2 linked regions of the Marinagarivorans cellulosilyticus genome follow. The protein of the gene in region 2 binds, or shares a complex with, the protein of the main gene of each other region. Links are inferred from orthologs where the notes say so. Each region holds a gene or a part of one and is shown on either strand. Other genes may lie near its edges. The genes, in order: lpdA and aceF.

The links.
Region 1: the proteins of aceF (region 2) and lpdA are in contact, whole or in part, in a crystal structure (PDB 1EBD), measured with the Geobacillus stearothermophilus proteins. The link is inferred for Marinagarivorans cellulosilyticus from one-to-one orthologs. Residues at the interface, in WP_033016211.1 of Geobacillus stearothermophilus: Ile130, Ala131, Met132, Pro133, Arg136, Arg140, Glu141, Asn155, Arg157; in WP_049624544.1 of Geobacillus stearothermophilus: Pro340, Ser341, Asp344, Tyr345, Arg403, Asp406, Val408, Glu431, Ala432, Gly433, Asp438.

What each region holds. Positions count from the first base shown.
Region 1 is NZ_AP023086.1:3,258,756-3,267,426, reverse strand. Bases 3,831-6,759 are described here. They hold lpdA (dihydrolipoyl dehydrogenase), read left to right. Parts: upstream 3,831-4,533; coding sequence 4,534-5,985; downstream 5,986-6,759. Other genes in these bases: sucC (ADP-forming succinate--CoA ligase subunit beta), read left to right, coding at 6,144-6,759; odhB (2-oxoglutarate dehydrogenase complex dihydrolipoyllysine-residue succinyltransferase), read left to right, coding at 3,831-4,434. Outside these bases: MARGE09_RS13065 (succinate dehydrogenase iron-sulfur subunit), read left to right, coding at 1-93; MARGE09_RS13060 (2-oxoglutarate dehydrogenase E1 component), read left to right, coding at 265-3,105; more of odhB, read left to right, coding at 3,229-3,830; more of sucC, read left to right, coding at 6,760-7,310; sucD (succinate--CoA ligase subunit alpha), read left to right, coding at 7,313-8,185; MARGE09_RS13035 (hypothetical protein), read right to left, coding at 8,349-8,671. UniProt on the Escherichia coli protein: Lipoamide dehydrogenase is a component of the glycine cleavage system as well as of the alpha-ketoacid dehydrogenase complexes.
Region 2 is NZ_AP023086.1:2,677,489-2,686,203, reverse strand. What follows is about bases 3,509-6,481. They hold aceF (dihydrolipoyllysine-residue acetyltransferase), read right to left. Parts: upstream 5,808-6,481; coding sequence 4,209-5,807; downstream 3,509-4,208. Other genes in these bases: aceE (pyruvate dehydrogenase (acetyl-transferring), homodimeric type), read right to left, coding at 5,817-6,481; MARGE09_RS10780 (DUF488 domain-containing protein), read right to left, coding at 3,555-4,142. Also shown: MARGE09_RS10800 (ABC transporter ATP-binding protein), read right to left, coding at 248-1,165; MARGE09_RS10795 (GntR family transcriptional regulator), read right to left, coding at 1,155-1,580; MARGE09_RS10790 (mechanosensitive ion channel family protein), read right to left, coding at 1,723-2,556; MARGE09_RS10785 (SDR family NAD(P)-dependent oxidoreductase), read right to left, coding at 2,749-3,492; more of aceE, read right to left, coding at 6,482-8,480.

The sequences.
Region 1 (8,671 bases), 580 kb from region 2 along the record:
ATTCAAAACTGTGTGGCAGTTTGCCCCAAAGGCCTTAACCCTACGCGGGCTATTGGCCATATTCGCAGCATGCTGTTACACAACGCAACTTAAGCTCGACCGTCGGTGGCGCGAAAAACGCGCTTCCGGCCTATAATGCATACAGGGGTCGCTTATCGCGACTCATTAATCGGCCTTCGGCCAAGACTGTTTAGTCAAGCAGCGTCCAATAGCATTAGCTGTAACCTGTTCGACTGGCGTACCCAGATAGACGGTGGGAAAACAATGCAACAGAGCCTCATGGAGCTTCTATGGAGTACTTCACATATCTCAGGCGGTAACGCCAGCTATGTCGAAGAAGTGTATGAAACCTATTTGCGCGATCCCAATTCCGTTCCAGCCCCGTGGCGCGAATACTTCGATAAATTACCTCGCGTCGAAGGCAACTCAAACCCCGATGTACCACACTCAGAAATTATCGAATACTTTGAGTTGCTCGGTAAAAATCGTGCAAGGCCTATTATTGCACCAGGCTCCGGCGCTGGTAATATCGCACATGAACGCAAACAAGTTGAAGTAGTTCAACTCATCAATGCTTACCGTCTTAGCGGCCATAAAAAAGCCAAGCTAGATCCGCTTGGTTTAAACAACGGCAAAACCGAATTAGAAGAACTCGATCTACATTTTCACGGCCTAAATAACGCCGATTTAGACATTGTTTTTCAAACCGGTGATTTATCTTACGGCGCGGCAGAAGCCCCCTTAAAAGACATTATTGCCGCACTAAATCAAACTTACTGCAACACAGTAGGCGCCGAGGTAATGCACATAACGCATTACACCGAGCGCAAATGGTTGCTACAACGCCTAGAAAGCCAGCGCTCCAAAGCAACCCTGAGCAAAGAAGCCCGCATCGATTTGCTCGAACGCCTAACCGCCGCAGAAGGCTTGGAGAGACACCTCGACAGCAAATACCCTGGTACAAAGCGCTTTGGTCTCGAAGGTGCCGAAAGCTTAATCCCTATGCTTGACGTGTTAATTAAAGGCATAGGTACCCACGGCGCGCGCGAAATGGTATTAGGTATGGCGCACCGTGGCCGCTTAAATACACTGGTGAATATTCTAGGGAAAAACCCTGCCGACCTGTTTGAAGAATTCGAAGGTAAAAAGCTGGTTGATACCTCTGGCGATGTTAAATATCACCAAGGCTTTTCATCTAATGTAATGACGCCTGGTGGCGAAATGCATTTGGCCCTTGCATTTAACCCCTCCCACCTAGAGATTGTTTCTCCGGTTGTAGAGGGTTCGGTTCGCGCCCGCCAAGACCGCCGCAAAGACACCGAGCGCAATCTGGTTGTTCCTGTTGTAATTCACGGCGACGCCGCTTTTGCAGGCCAAGGCGTTGTGATGGAAACATTCCAGATGTCGCAAACCCGCGCCTACCAAACCGGCGGCACGATCCATATCGTCATTAACAACCAAGTTGGTTTTACCACTAGCCGCAAAGAAGATATGCGCTCAACACAGTACTGTACTGATGTTGCCAAAATGATCGAGGCGCCCATTTTCCATGCTAATGGCGACGACCCAGAAGCGGTTGCTTTTGTCACTAATTTAGCAGTAGATTACCGCAACGAATTCAAAAAAGACGTCGTAATCGATTTGGTGTGTTACCGCCGTCGCGGCCACAACGAAACCGACGAGCCCTCTGCAACCCAACCGTTAATGTACTCGGTTATTCGCAAGCACAAAACAACGCGCACACTCTATGCCGAGCAACTTGCAGCGCAAAACATTTACAGCGCAGAAGACTCCGTCAAAATGATGGACGCCTATCGCGCCGCGCTAGATGCCGGTGAGCATGTAACACGCGACCTCGTCAAGGAACCAGACTCTTCATTGTTTGTGGACTGGACACCCTACATTGGCCACGACTGGACAACACAAGCGAACACCACTTACGAATTAAAAACACTGCAAAACTTGGCGGATAAACTAACAACAATTCCGGACGGCATTGTTGTGCAACGTCAAGTTTCCAAAATATATGAAGACCGCCGGAAAATGGCAGCCGGCTCGCTCCCGCTTAACTGGGGCATGGCCGAAATTTTAGCCTATGGGTCAATGCTAGAAGAAGGCATTGCCATTCGCATTACAGGGCAAGATGTTGGCAGGGGAACTTTCTCGCACCGCCACGCGGTAGTCCACAATCAAAAAGATGGTTCCAGTTATATCCCGCTTAAGAATTTATCTGAAGATCAACCCAACCTGCACATTTACGACTCTTACCTTTCTGAAGAAGCGGTACTTGCATTTGAATACGGCTACTCAACAACCAAACCCAATGCACTAGTAATTTGGGAAGCACAATTCGGCGACTTCGCCAATGGCGCTCAAGTTGTGATTGACCAATTCATTACCAGTGGCGAACACAAATGGGGGCGCCTATCAGGCTTAACCATGCTGTTACCACACGGCTATGAAGGCCAAGGGCCAGAACACTCCTCTGCCCGCTTAGAGCGCTTTATGCAGCTGTGTGCAGAGCAAAATATTCAGGTTTGTATTCCGACAACGCCGGCACAAGTGTTTCACATGTTGCGCCGCCAAGCATTGCGACCATTGCGCCGCCCACTTGTAGTAATGAGCCCCAAGTGGATTTTACGCCACAAGCTTGCAACATCCACGCTCGAAGAGTTGGCTGAAGGCAGCTTCCAGAACGTGATTGGCGAAAAAGAAGTTACACCTGAAAACGCTCGCCGCGTTGTATTGTGTAGCGGCAAGGTTTATTACCATTTGCTAGAAGCACGCAACGAGCGCAAACAAAATAATGTTGCTTTAGTCCGCTTAGAACAGCTCTACCCGTTCCCCGATGAAGAGCTGCAAAAAGTATTGGAACCATTTGCTAACGTTACTGATGTTATTTGGTGTCAAGAAGAGCCCATGAACCAAGGGGCTTGGAATTCCAACCAACATCGTATGCGCGCTGCGCTAGAGGGTGTAAACTCTGACGCCTTCTTGCGTTATGCTGGCCGCTCGCCATCGTCGGCACCGGCAGCAGGCTATGCCTCAACACACTTGGAAGAACAAAATCGCTTTATTAACGCAGCGCTAGATGTAACGGTCTAGGCCGTTATTTGCAATGCAATAAATTCACCGCGACAATGCTAATGCCAGCTATAAAACTCGCTAAGAACTGCAGGCATAGGCAAACGACCATTATCAGGGCCTTAACTGAAGGACATATTTGGAATGACCATTGAAATTAAAGCACCAACATTTCCCGAGTCTGTTCAAGATGGCACCATAGCCACTTGGCACAAACAACCCGGCGAAGCTGTATCTCGCGACGAACTGATTGTCGACATCGAAACCGATAAAGTGGTTCTAGAAGTCGTTGCACCTGCTGATGGCGCCCTGACTGAAGTTTTAAAAGGTGAAGGTGAAGTTATTTTAAGCAATGAAGTGATTGCTAAATTCGAAGCCGGCGCTGGCACCGCACAACCGGCCGCCAGCGATAATACCGAAGCCGCACCTGCCGCTAACACCAGCGATAGCGACGAAGACGCCCTTGTTAATCCCGCTGCGCGCAAGCTAGCTGCCGAAAAAGGCGTAGACCTTGCCTCAATTAAAGGCACCGGTAAAGGCGGTCGAATCACCAAGGACGATGTCATTAACGCGCCTGCGGCGCCTGCCGCTAAAGCCCCAGCTCCTGCACCGGTTAATGCGCCTGCGGTTAGCACTAGCGCCGACGGTCGCACAGAAAAACGCGTTCCCATGACGCGCTTGCGAGCACGCATTGCCGAGCGCCTGCTTGATGCATCACAAAATACCGCAATGTTGACTACGTTTAACGAGGTCAACATGGGCCCCATCATGGAGCTTCGCAAAAAGTACAAAGAACAATTTGAAAAAGTTCACAATGGAAGCCGTTTAGGCTTTATGGGCTTTTTTGTAAAAGCCGCTGTAGAGGCGCTAAAACGCTTGCCCGCCGTCAATGCAAGCATTGATGGTAACGACATTGTTTACCATGGTTATCAAGACGTTGGCGTTGCCGTATCCACACCCAAAGGTTTAGTTGTGCCAGTACTGCGCAACGCAGAAAATATGGGCTTAGCCGATGTCGAGAACACCATTCGCGACTTTGGTATGCGCGCTAAAGACGGCAAGCTAGGCATCGAAGAAATGACGGGCGGCACCTTCACTATTACTAACGGCGGCGTGTTTGGCTCTTTAATGTCAACACCCATTCTTAACCCGCCACAAGCGGCAATATTGGGCATGCATAAAATTCAAGAGCGTCCAATGGCTGTTAATGGCAAGGTCGAAATTTTACCCATGATGTACCTAGCCCTTTCTTATGACCACCGTTTAATCGATGGTAAAGAGGCCGTACAATTCTTGGTAGCTATCAAAGACATGATCGAAGACCCAGCACGTATGCTGCTAGAAGTTTAGACCGTCTATTAATTTTTTCTTTGAGCCGGGCGGGACGCACACCCGAGCATTTTCAGCGTTCCCGGCTCTTTCGCTGACTCACACTTGGGGTGTTTATCAATGTCCACTAAATACGATGTAATTGTTATCGGTTCTGGTCCAGCGGGCTATGTTGCTGCAATCCGCTGCGCGCAACTTGGCTTAAAAACAGCCTGTATCGAAAAATGGAAAGACGAAAAAGGTAAAGGCGTTAACGGCGGCACCTGCTTAAACGTAGGCTGCATTCCCTCTAAGGCTTTACTCGACAGCTCTTATAAGTATCACGAAGCAAAAGATCATTTTGATATTCACGGTATTTCAACCAAAGAATTGAAAATTGATGTTAAAACCATGATTGGCCGCAAAAACGATATTGTTAAGCAATTAACCAGTGGTATTGCCGGGCTATTTATGGCCAACAAAGTTACCTCCCTTTACGGTACCGGTAAATTATTAGCCGGCAAAAAAGTTCAGTTTGTCGATTTTGATGGCAAAGAAGAAGTACTCGAAGCTGACAACGTAATTTTGGCTGCGGGCTCTGTGCCCGTAAATATCCCTGTCGCTGCTGTTGATAACGACGTAATCGTCGACTCTACCGGCGCGCTAGAATTTGACGAAGTTCCTAAGCGCCTAGGCGTTATTGGTGCTGGCGTTATTGGGCTTGAACTCGGCTCTGTTTGGAATCGCCTAGGTTCAGAAGTTGTATGCCTAGAGGCTATGGATAAATTCTTGGCCGTGATGGATCAGCAAATTGCGAAAGAAACCAAAAAAATCTTAACCAAACAAGGCTTAGACATTCGCCTAAGCTGCCGCGTAACTGGCAGCGAAATAAAAACCAAAGGCAAGAAGAAAGAAGTTGAAGTTACTTTTACCGACAAAGAAGGTAACGCTCAAACCGAAACTTTCGACAAGCTAATCGTCTGTGTTGGTCGCCGCCCATATACCAAAAATCTTTTGGCTGACGACAGCGGCGTGAAATTGGACGAGCGCGGTTCTATTTACGTTAACGATCTTTGTGCAACAAGCGCTCCCGGCGTATTTGCCATTGGTGATTTAGTGCGCGGCCCAATGCTTGCCCACAAAGGTTCTGAAGAAGGCGTTATGGTTGCCGAGCGCATTGCCGGCGAAAAGACCGTTATGAATTACGACATTATTCCTAACGTTATTTACACTCACCCTGAAGTTGCTTCTGTGGGTAAAAACGAAGAACAACTTAAAGCCGAAGGTATTGAGTACAACGTCGGTACATTCCCATTCTTAGCCATTGGCCGCGCATTAGCAGCCAACGAAAAAGACGGCATGGTGAAGATTTTAGCGCACGCTAAAACCGACCGCATATTGGGCGCCCACATTGTTGGCCCCAGCGCTGCCGACTTAGTACAGCAAGTTGCCATTGCAATGGAATTTGGCTCAAGCGCCGAAGACTTAGGCATGATGGTATTCGGACACCCAACATTGTCTGAAGCGGTACACGAAGCGGCATTAGCCGTTCATGGCCACGCCATTCACATGCCAAACCGCAAAAAACGTTAAATAATAGGCCGCATTTAATGCGGCCTATTATTTATTTTTAAGCGTTAGCTAGACCCGCTTTTATCGTTATAGAGCACAATTTTGATCACCCCCAGCTTAGCAGCTGGGCTTTACTCATTAAGCGCGCGTTCGCGTGTTATTAACAATGGAACATAGTCATGAATTTGCATGAATATCAGGCAAAACAGCTATTTGCTGAATACGGCTTGCCCGTTTCAAAAGGTATCGCCGCAGAAACCCCCAGTGAAGCAGCGGGCGCCGCTGATATTATTGGCGGCGACAAATGGGTAGTAAAAGCACAGGTTCACGCCGGTGGCCGCGGTAAAGCCGGCGGAGTTAAGTTGGTTTCATCAAAAGCCGAAATTGAAGAATTTTCCCGTCACTGGTTAGGCAAAAACTTAGTTACTTACCAAACAGACGAAAATGGCCAACCTGTTAGCCGTATATTAGTGGAATCCTGCACTGATATCGCCCAAGAGCTTTACCTTGGCGCTGTTGTCGACCGCTCTACCCGCCGCATTGTATTTATGGCATCGACTGAAGGCGGCGTTGAAATTGAAAAGGTCGCCGAAGAAACTCCCGAAAAAATCTTAAAAGCGATTATCGATCCTTTAGCAGGCCCACAGCCATACCAAGGCCGCGAGCTTGCTTTCAAATTGGGGTTAAAGGGCGACCAAATTAAGCAATTTACCAAGATCTTCTTGGGCCTTGCAAAAATGTTCCAAGACTATGATTTTGCATTATTAGAAATCAATCCGCTTGTAATTACCGATGCCGGCAACCTGCACTGCCTAGATGGCAAAATCAACATCGACAGCAACGCCATGTACCGCCAGCCCAAATTAAAAGAAATGCATGATCCATCGCAAGAAGACGAGCGCGAAGCGCATGCGGCTAAATGGGAGCTTAACTACGTGGCACTCGATGGCAACATCGGCTGCATGGTTAACGGTGCTGGCTTAGCCATGGGCACAATGGATATCGTTAAACTTCACGGTGGCCAACCTGCAAACTTCCTTGATGTGGGCGGCGGCGCGACCAAAGAGCGCGTTATAGAAGCCTTTAAAATTATCTTGTCCGACGAGAATGTCAAAGCCGTATTAATTAATATTTTCGGCGGCATTGTGCGTTGCGACTTAATCGCAGAAGGCGTTATTGGTGCCGTTAGCGAGGTAGGCGTAAAAGTGCCTGTTGTCGTTCGCTTAGAAGGTAACAATGCAGAGCTAGGCGCTAAAGTACTCGCCGATAGCGGTTTAAATATTATTGCAGCGACCAGCTTAACGGATGCTGCTGAGCAAGTTGTTAAAGCTGCAGCGGAGGCTTAATCATGAGCGTTTTAATTAATAAAGACACCAAAGTATTATGCCAAGGCTTTACTGGCGCCCAAGGTACCTTTCACTCTGAACAAGCAATTGAGTACGGCACTAAAATGGTTGGAGGTGTAACGCCAGGTAAAGGCGGCCAAACGCACTTAGGTCTGCCCGTATTCAACACCATGAGCGAAGCCGTAGCTGCCACAGGCGCTGAAGCCAGTGTTATTTATGTCCCAGCGCCCTTCTGTAAAGATTCTATCTTAGAAGCAGCAAACAGCGGCGTGAAGCTGATTGTATGTATTACTGAAGGCATTCCTACACTGGATATGCTAGATGCTAAAGTGCGATGCGATGAGCTAGGCGTGCGCTTAATTGGCCCTAACTGCCCCGGCGTAATTACTCCTGGCGAATGTAAAATTGGCATTATGCCTGGCCACATTCACTTGCCCGGTAAAGTCGGCATTGTTTCGCGCTCAGGCACCTTAACCTACGAAGCGGTTAAACAAACCACCGATTTCGGTTTTGGACAATCAACCTGTGTAGGTATTGGTGGCGATCCAATTCCTGGCTCTAACTTTATCGACATCTTGGAAATGTTCCAAGCCGACGATAAAACAGAAGCCATCGTAATGATCGGTGAAATTGGCGGCACAGCTGAAGAAGAAGCAGCTGCTTATATTAAAGCCAACGTCACTAAGCCTGTTGTATCTTACATTGCCGGCGTAACGGCGCCCCCAGGCAAGCGTATGGGCCATGCGGGTGCGATTATTTCTGGCGGTAAAGGCACAGCAGACGAAAAGTTTGCAGCCTTGCAAGATGCTGGTGTTAAGACTGTACGCAGCCTAGCTGATATCGGTAAAGCGCTTAAAGAAATTACTGGCTGGTAGTTTCGAGTAGCGTAAAAAAGGCCTTAACTCTTTTTGGAGTTAAGGCCTTTTTTGTATGTCTGAATGTAGGGAAATTCAAAGCGACTAATCTAAACAGTTGTAGACTAGTTGTAATGTAAAAGAAAAAAGTACACCGATATTTTTCATTAAATTCTCGCAGCTTTTATTTTGAAATTTTTACAGATACAGGAATCTTAGTAACGCGGGATATCTCATGCGCTAGAACTTTGGCGGCGGCCACTCCGCGCTCGCCTTTCCACTGCCGGCCTTTCACGTACGAGTCTATCGGCACAGTATTTCTCCCCACGGCATGTAAGACGACCAAATCTTTTGGCATGCTTTTTCTAAATCGACCGTCCCCTTGCACGCTTAAACCAGGATTGTCTGCGTAAGTGATCAGCAAGGTACGAAATTCACTTCGAGGTAACTGACGAGTGTTTTTCTTTGTAAACATTCTCGTTTCATTAATTACAAAACCTCTAGAGC
Region 2 (8,715 bases):
TTATGTGCGGAGAAAAAAAGCACCATTCTTTGAAAAACAATGCTCGAATTGTAGTGTTAACCCTAACGTTGCATTAGATATTGAGTTCAGGAGCTTGTAGAGTGGTATTTATAGCGTTGAACGGAGATTTTTTGGGATTGATACTAGTCACTCTAGGTGAGATCCAGAAAAATTGAGTACGACGTTAGAAATACTGCTATAGAAGCAGCGAAGCGATCCTGGGCCAAAAGTTAATGCAACGTTAGGGTTAAGCATAAGCTTTCAACTCCGAGCGCTGGCGGCTGTAGCGCACCTGATGAATAAAAATCTCTTCGAGCGTTAGCAGTTGCGTCTGACTGACGGTAAAGCCAAGCTGCGTAAAACGCTCGACAGCCGCATCATCAAACTGGGCATGAGTTAACGAGTAACCACCTGTATACGCCCTACAATCGAGAACCTCATCCATCATTGGTAAGGACCCTCCCCCAGCAAGCTCAACCCGACGCCATTTATCAAGGTAAGTTTCTTTATCTTGATGGGCGATAAGTTTCCCGCGGTCCATAAATGCAATGCTATCCGAAAGGCGCTCCACGTCCTGGGTAAATTGAGATGAAAACACCACACTATTTTCTTCGTTTAACATAATTTCGAACAACTGCGCGGTGAGCTCATAACGCGCAATGGGGTCTAACCCGGTAGAGGGTTCATCAAGTACAAGCAGCTGCGGACGCCGCGCCAATGCAAGTAGCAATGTGGTTTTAATTCGCTGCTCAAGCGACAACTCTTTAATTTTTTGCTGAGAATTTAATTCAAAATTGCGCAGAAGCTTCTGAGCGAAGGCGTCGTCCCAGCGAGAAAATAACTTTTTTATAAAGCCCATGTGCCATTCAATTGTGGTATCCGCAAAAAGCCGCATGTCTTCAGAAACAAATGCCGCCCGCTCTTTCAGCCAAACCGCGTGTTCAGGTATTGCTCGCCCCAGCACATTAACTTCGCCTGAGTCCTGTCGCAACAAGCCCATTATTAGGCGCAAACAGGTCGATTTTCCGGCCCCATTTGGCCCTACAAGCCCTAAGACTTCACCATGAGGCAAACACAAATCCAGGCCATCTAAATCGAAATGACGGTAGTGCTTACTCACATTAGACAATTCAACACTGAAGGCCGTGGCTGACTCACTCATCATTTCGCTCCTCAATTTGAGACTGCATTAACTGCAACAATTTATCCTGAGGCATATCTAAAAATTCCGCTAAAGCGATGACCCTATCGATGGCAGACAACAATTCAGTCCGTTTTAAGTGTGCAACGGACTGACTTTTCTCTGCCACAAACGAGCCTAACCCGTGGCGCGTTAAAATCACATTTTCTCTTTCCAACTCCTGATATGCTCGTTTCACGGTAATCACACTCACGTTAATGGCTACGGCTAACTCCCTAATAGAAGGCAAACCCTCCCCCTCAGCCCACTCGCCTTTGAGAATGAGCTGCTTGATATTGTCCATAATCTGCACGTACATCGGACGCCCGTCCGCCTGCGACAACTGAAATGGTTGATCCATAAATTGGCTAACGCCCAACTGTATATAGAGTATATACACAGTATACTCTTCATCGGGAATCTCAGTAAATAACTTTATGTGATCAACCTAAAAACCGCACCTTACGAAAACCAGAAAAGCCAAAACCCAAAAAGCCCAGCATTGCTGGGCTTAAAGTTTTGAAGCCTCGCTGCAAGTATGGCTAGCTAGCTTCAGGGATAATATGCACATCGCGTTGAGGGAACGGGATGGTTAGGCCGGCCTCTTCGACAGCCGCCTTGAGCAAAGGTCTAGAATCAAAATAGAACGACCAATAATCTTCTGTCTTTACAAATGCACGCACTAAAAAATCAACCGAGCTTGCACCAAGATCAACGACGGCAACTAGGTTATCTTGATCTTGTAAAATACGAGGATCATTTTTTAATACAGCCTCCATGGCCTCTTTACCTTTAGCGATATCATCTGAATAGGATATACCTATCGCGACTTCTACCGCGCGCACTTCGCTGGCAGTGTGATTAATAATATTGCCATTAGCTAGCGGGCCATTAGGGACGATAATTGTGCGCTTATCAAAAGTTTTAAGCGTAGTAACAAAAATACCTATATCAATCACTACTCCTTCTAAACCCTGCGCTTCAACATAATCCCCCACTTTAAACGGGCGGAAAATCAGCACCATCACACCACCGGCAAAGTTTGACAAACTACCTTGCAATGCCAAGCCTACTGCCAAACCCGCAGCACCCAGCACCGCTACAAAAGAGGTTGTTTCAATCCCCACCATAGAGGCCACACTAATAACCAACAATACCTTTAGAATAATTTCAAAGATATTGGCAAGAAACTTAGCAAGGGTTTCATCGGGTAAGCCTTTTACGGTAGATTTGCGCACCAGATCGCTCATCCGGCCAATAATCCATAGCCCAAGCACCAAAACCACAATCGCCAAAACAAAACGACCGCCATAAATTGTGACTAGCTCCCACAACTTTTCCGCATGTGTTTGCATTTGTATCTGAACATCTTCCATTATTTTCTCCTCATTTGATTGATTTATTCTGTAACTATTTAGCCATAAAAAATTATTGCCGACTCGGGGGCTGATTGATTATTTTCTAAGTATTCACGCGCCGGGAGCGCATGCATAGCACCCATGGATGGCTTGAGCGGCCTAGAAAATGATCGATTAGCACTCAATTGTGCAGATGGCTGAATATTTTATTTATTGGCAGGTATAGCCGCCATCAACCGGCACCAAGGCGCCCGTCATAAAGCTATTTTCATCAGATAACAAAAAACACGCGACTCGCGCGATTTCAGCAGGTTCAGCTATACGCTTAATGGGCTGAGCATCTTCTAGAATTGCCATTACCTCGCCATCGCTCGCGCCAGTAATAGACTTAAATTTATCGACCGCCTTATGGAGCAAAGGCGTATCAATAGTGCCAGGGCAAATGCAATTGATGCTGATATTGAATTCGGCATAATCAATAGCGGTACTTTTAGTCAGCTGTGCAACGGCGCCTTTAGTCATGCCATAAGCCGCACTCATCCCCTTACCCACAAAGGATTGATCCGACCCCATAATCAAAACCTTACCCTGTCGCTGTTCTTTCATAATGGGCAATACAGCTTTAAGCGTAAAGAATACACCCTTGCAATTTACCGCCAATACTCGCTCAAACTCATCCACACTGGTTTGCTCGATATTCGCAAATAGATGTATGCCGGCATTCGCAAACAGCAGATCAACCCGGCCGCTTTCATCCAACACCTGAGCAACCGCCTTTTCTACTTGCTCGTAATTACTTACATCGCACGCGATATAACTGCAAGCATCACTTTCAACATCAACAATATCCAAGTTATAGACTTTCGCGCCTTGCGCGCAGAGCTTTAAAACTACCTCTCTGCCTATCCCTGTGGAGCCACCGGTCACTATGGCCACTTTCTTACTGAAGCTCATTACCACCCCCGTTATTAAACACATTAATAAAGCAATATATTAACACTGCTTTATTAAGCTTTTTACAAAGGCTTACGATAAGACGTTAACTTTAATTGCTGTAAATAGGCTGAGTGTGCACACTCGCAAGGCGTCATAAACAAATCATCCTCAGCGGCATGCATTTTCGTTACTCGGGATTCCAATGCGCACTGCGACTCTAGCTCTCCATCATGCAAAATATGCCCAAGTGGCACATTTGGGTAGCTCCGCGCCCAATAATGCCCGATTAGTAAACTGCGATGGCACGTAGCTGGATCTTTTTCTGCACACATCAGCGCAATACTCAGCGGTTTATTTAAACCGTTATTTAGACGATTAATACCTGCCTTGAATAAGGCCGAGGCCATTAGACGGTCGAATTGTACTTGGCCTAGCTCGTCATAATGCGCATCATCTTTTGAGCGCGGGCCCAGCTCGTCACCAAGGTATACATAATAAATACCCTCGGTTTTTAAACGCGCTTCAATCGCTTCTTTGTGATAATCAAAAAATGCTTTGCTATAAGGTACCGAACGTACATCGGCAACCGCTTGAATATTGTGGCGCTGCAATTGTGCAACGAAGGTATCTATCGGCTTAGTGGCATAACCAATGGTAAACAAAGACATAAATTCTACGCTCCAAAAACAAAAAAACCGGCCATTGGCCGGTTTTAAATTATTGCGTATTAATGCTTATAGTAATAAACGGCGAACATCGCCAAGCACTGTACTTAAGTAAGTCAGGAAGCGCCCGGCATCACTACCGTTAACTGCACGGTGATCGTAAGAAAGACTTAGCGGCAACATCATACGCGGCTGGAAGGCTGCGCCATCCCACACCGGCTGCATGCTTGCTTTAGAGACACCCAGAATGCCTGCTTCAGTTGTGCTCACCATAGGTGTAAAACCGGTACCGCCAAATGGGCCCAAGCTAGAAATAGTAAAGCAACCGCCTTGCATTTCGGCCGGCTTCAATTTGCCGTCACGCGCCTTACCGGCCAACTCCACAACTTCGCGAGCAATATCGTAAATGCCTTTTTGATCGACATTTTTAATCACTGGCACCATCAAGCCACGCGGGGTATCCACCGCAACAGCAATATGGATAAACTTCTTCTGAATAATGTGCTCACCGTCATTATGCATTGCCACATTAAAACTTGGCTCTGCCTGTAAAGCAGCGGCAGCCGCTTTAATAATGAACGGTAGCGGCGTTAACTTAACGCCTGATTTTTCAGCTTCGGCTTTCATGCCTTTGCGGAAACTTTCGATATCGGTAATATCGGCATCATCAAATTGCGTGACACGCGGAATATTTAGCCAGTTACGCGTCATAGCTTCTGCGGTTAGCTGCTTGATCTTGCTCATTTTCACAAGTTCAACTTCACCAAACTGGGCATAATCCACGTCGGGCACGGCTGGAATACCAGCGCCGCTAGTCACACCGCCGCCGGAAGCACGCTTTTGCATCACGTTTTTGACAAAGCCATGAACATCGTCAAACGAAACACGGCCGCGCGTACCCGTACCTTTGACCTCGGCAAGGTTAACGCCAAGCTGGCGAGCTAGTTTGCGTACCGCAGGACCGGCATAGACTTCGCTAGAGGAAACGACTATTTCAGCGCCAACCGACGACGCAGGTACTGGTTCGGCTTTAGCCGGAGCAGACGTGACAGCGGGAGCTGGTGCTGCCGCTTTTGGGGCCTCTGGTGCAGGGGCAGCTGCTGGCGCAGCACCCTCGACTTCCATTTGACCAATCACATCACCCTGGCTAGCTTTATCACCCACTTTAATCGTGAATGCGGTTATTTTACCGCTCGCAGGTGCGGGGATTTCCATACTGGCTTTATCGGATTCTAAAACAATAAGGCTATCGCCTTCGCTTACGGTATCGCCCACCGCGACAAAAACTTCTATAACCTCTACGCCTTCTGCACCACCGATATCCGGTACCGGAATATCTGTAACACTCGCCTCTGGTGCACTCGCTGCTGCCGGAGCCGGCTCAGCGGCTGGCTCTGGAGCGGCAGCTGGCTCTGGAGCAGCGGCATCGCCTTCCACTTCAAGCTCAAGCATTGGCGTGCCTTCCGCGACTTTATCGCCCTCTTTAACCAATATGGCTTTTACCACGCCGCCTTTTGGCGAAGGGATATCCATACTGGCTTTATCGGACTCTAGCATCAGCACTTCTTGATCGGCGGCTATCGTATCGCCAACCGCAACGCTAATCTCAATGACATCAACGCCTTCTGCGCCGCCAACATCAGGGATGTTAATTATTTCAATCGCCACAATAGACTCCTATACCGTCAAGGGCTCGGCTTTTTCAGCATCGATGCCATATTTTGCCATGGCTTCTACAACCACTTTCGCGTCAATTTTGCCTTGGTCTGCCAACGCCTTAAGCGCCGTCACGGCAACGTAGTTACGATCCACCTCGAAGAACTCGCGCAACTTACTGCGTGAATCACTGCGACCAAAACCATCTGTACCCAACACGTAGTAATCGCCAGGGATGTAATTGCGCAATTGCTCAGAATAATTTTTGATGTAATCCGTCGAGATAATGAACGGGCCGTCTTGTTTTTCAAGCGTTTGGGTCACGTAAGCTTTTTTGGCCGGTTGATCGGGGTGGAAGCGATTCCAGCGCTCAACTGTTTGCGCTTCACGTGTTAGCTCGTTGGTGCTTGTGACACTCCAGATGTCTGATTCCACACCAAAGTCTTTGCGTAACAATTCGGCTGCCGCTTCAACTTCGCGCAAAATAGAACCCGCCCCCATCAACTGTACGCGGTGCTTGCCTTTAGGCGTTTTCTTGCCTGCGGCCAATTGATAAATACCTTTAATAATGCCTTCTTCGGCACCTTCTGGCATATCTGGGTGGGTATATTCTTCGGTCATGGTGGTGATGTAGTAAAAGACATTCTCTTTTTCAGCATACATACGGCGCAAACCGTCTGTAATAATCACCGCCAACTCAAAGCCATAAGTGGGGTCGTAGCTGCGACAGTTAGGAATGGTATTTGCCATCACATGACTGTGACCATCTTGGTGCTGCAAGCCTTCGCCGTTAAGCGTGGTGCGCCCTGCGGTGGCACCAATTAAAAAGCCACGCGCTTGAGCGTCGCCCGCTAACCAGGCTAAATCACCAATGCGCTGGAAGCCAAACATCGAGTAGTACACGTAAAACGGCACCATCGGCATTTTGTAGTTGCTATAGGCCGTAGCAGCAGCAACCCAAGCCGACATAGCGCCTGCTTCGTTGATGCCTTCTTCCATGATCTGGCCTTTTTTATCTTCTTTGTAGTACATGATCTGCTCGTGATCATGCGGGGTATATTGCTGGCCAGCCGAGCTATAAATACCTAACTGGCGGAACATACCTTCCATACCAAAAGTACGGGCTTCGTCAGGCACAATAGGCACTAGATTTTTGCCCATGTTTTTGTCTTTCGCCAACGCCGACAAGTATTGTACAAACGCCTTAGTCGTCGACATTGTTCGCTCGCCCGTCGTCTTTAAAAGACGCGGGAATTTATCGAGCCCGGGGGTTTCGAGCGGCGTAAAGTCACTGACGCGCGATGGTAAATAACCATTCAACGCTTCACGGCGAGACTTTAGGTACTTAATTTCAGGCGAGTCTTCTGCGGGGCGATAAAACGGAACATCTTTAACCTGCTCGTCCGTTAGCGGAATATTAAAGCGGTCGCGAATACGCAATAAATCTTCGGCGCCCAGCTTTTTAACGTTGTGCGCAATATTGACAGACTCGCCACCGGCCGCACCCAAACCATAACCTTTAACAGTTTGTGCCAGAATAACCGTTGGCTGCCCTTTGTGGTTTGTCGCTTCGTGATATGCGGCATACACCTTTTGAGGGTCGTGACCACCACGGCTTAAATGCATAATGTCGTCATCGCTCATATCTTCTACAAGCGAGAGTAACTCTGGGTATTTACCGAAGAAGTGCTTACGGGTGTAAGCGCCGCCGTTGGCCTTGTAGTTTTGCAACTCGCCATCAACCACTTCGTTCATGCGTTGCTGCAATAAACCAGTGGTGTCTTTTTCAAGCAAGCGGTCCCAGCCTTTACCCCAAACCACTTTAAGCACATTCCAGCCTGCGCCACGGAACATACCTTCAAGTTCTTGAATAATCTTACCGTTACCGCGCACAGGGCCATCAAGACGCTGCAAGTTACAGTTAATCACAAAAATAAGGTTATCTAAGCCTTCACGGCCTGCTAACGATATTGCGCCTAAGCTTTCTGGCTCGTCACACTCACCATCGCCCAAAAACGCCCATACTTTACGATCACCGCGCGGCACCAATTCGCGAGCCGACATGTAACGCATAAAGTTAGCTTGGTAAATAGCCGTGATGGGACCAAGGCCCATAGATACCGTTGGGAACTGCCAGTAATCAGGCATTAACCAAGGATGCGGATAAGACGACAAACCCTTGCCATCAACTTCACGACGAAAGTTATTAAGCTGATCTTCGTTGATACGACCTTCTAGGTACGAGCGGGCGTAAATACCCGGAGCGATATGGCCCTGAAAGTAAACGCAATCGCCCATTTGCTCGCCGTTATTACCGCGAAAGAAGTGGTTAAAAGCTACATCGTATAAAGTCGCAGAAGAGGAGAAAGACGATATATGACCACCGAGGCCATCATCGTTATTCGCATTAGCACGAACAACCGTAGCAATTGCATTCCACCGAATTAATGAGCGAATTTTACGCTCTAACGCTAAATCACCAGGAATTTGTGCTTCCGCTGAAACGGGAATGGTATTGCTGTAGGGTGTAGTAATCGCGGACGGCAGGCGGACACCGGCCTGTGTCGCAGCGTTCGACAAGTTTGCCAGCAATTGTCCAGCACGCTCAGAACCGCTGTGTTTAATGACAGATTCTAGTGCGTCTAGCCACTCTTGTGTTTCAAGAGTATCGTTTTCCTCAAGCATCAAAGCCTCCTCATCCACTGCGCCTTACACAAAGTACGCAAGTTTCAGTAATAACAGGAACAAGCTGGCTCTTCCCTTTTCAGCTCGTCGTTTTTTAATATCAATTGCACTACTGAGTGCGCCGCCTAGTCTTAGGGGGCCACGCGGTAGCGGTGTGTTCATCTATACGCCATACCAACGAAGCGGTAGGTGTGAGCCAGTCGCAACCAAAAGACCCTGCTACCGCGCCTTCTTA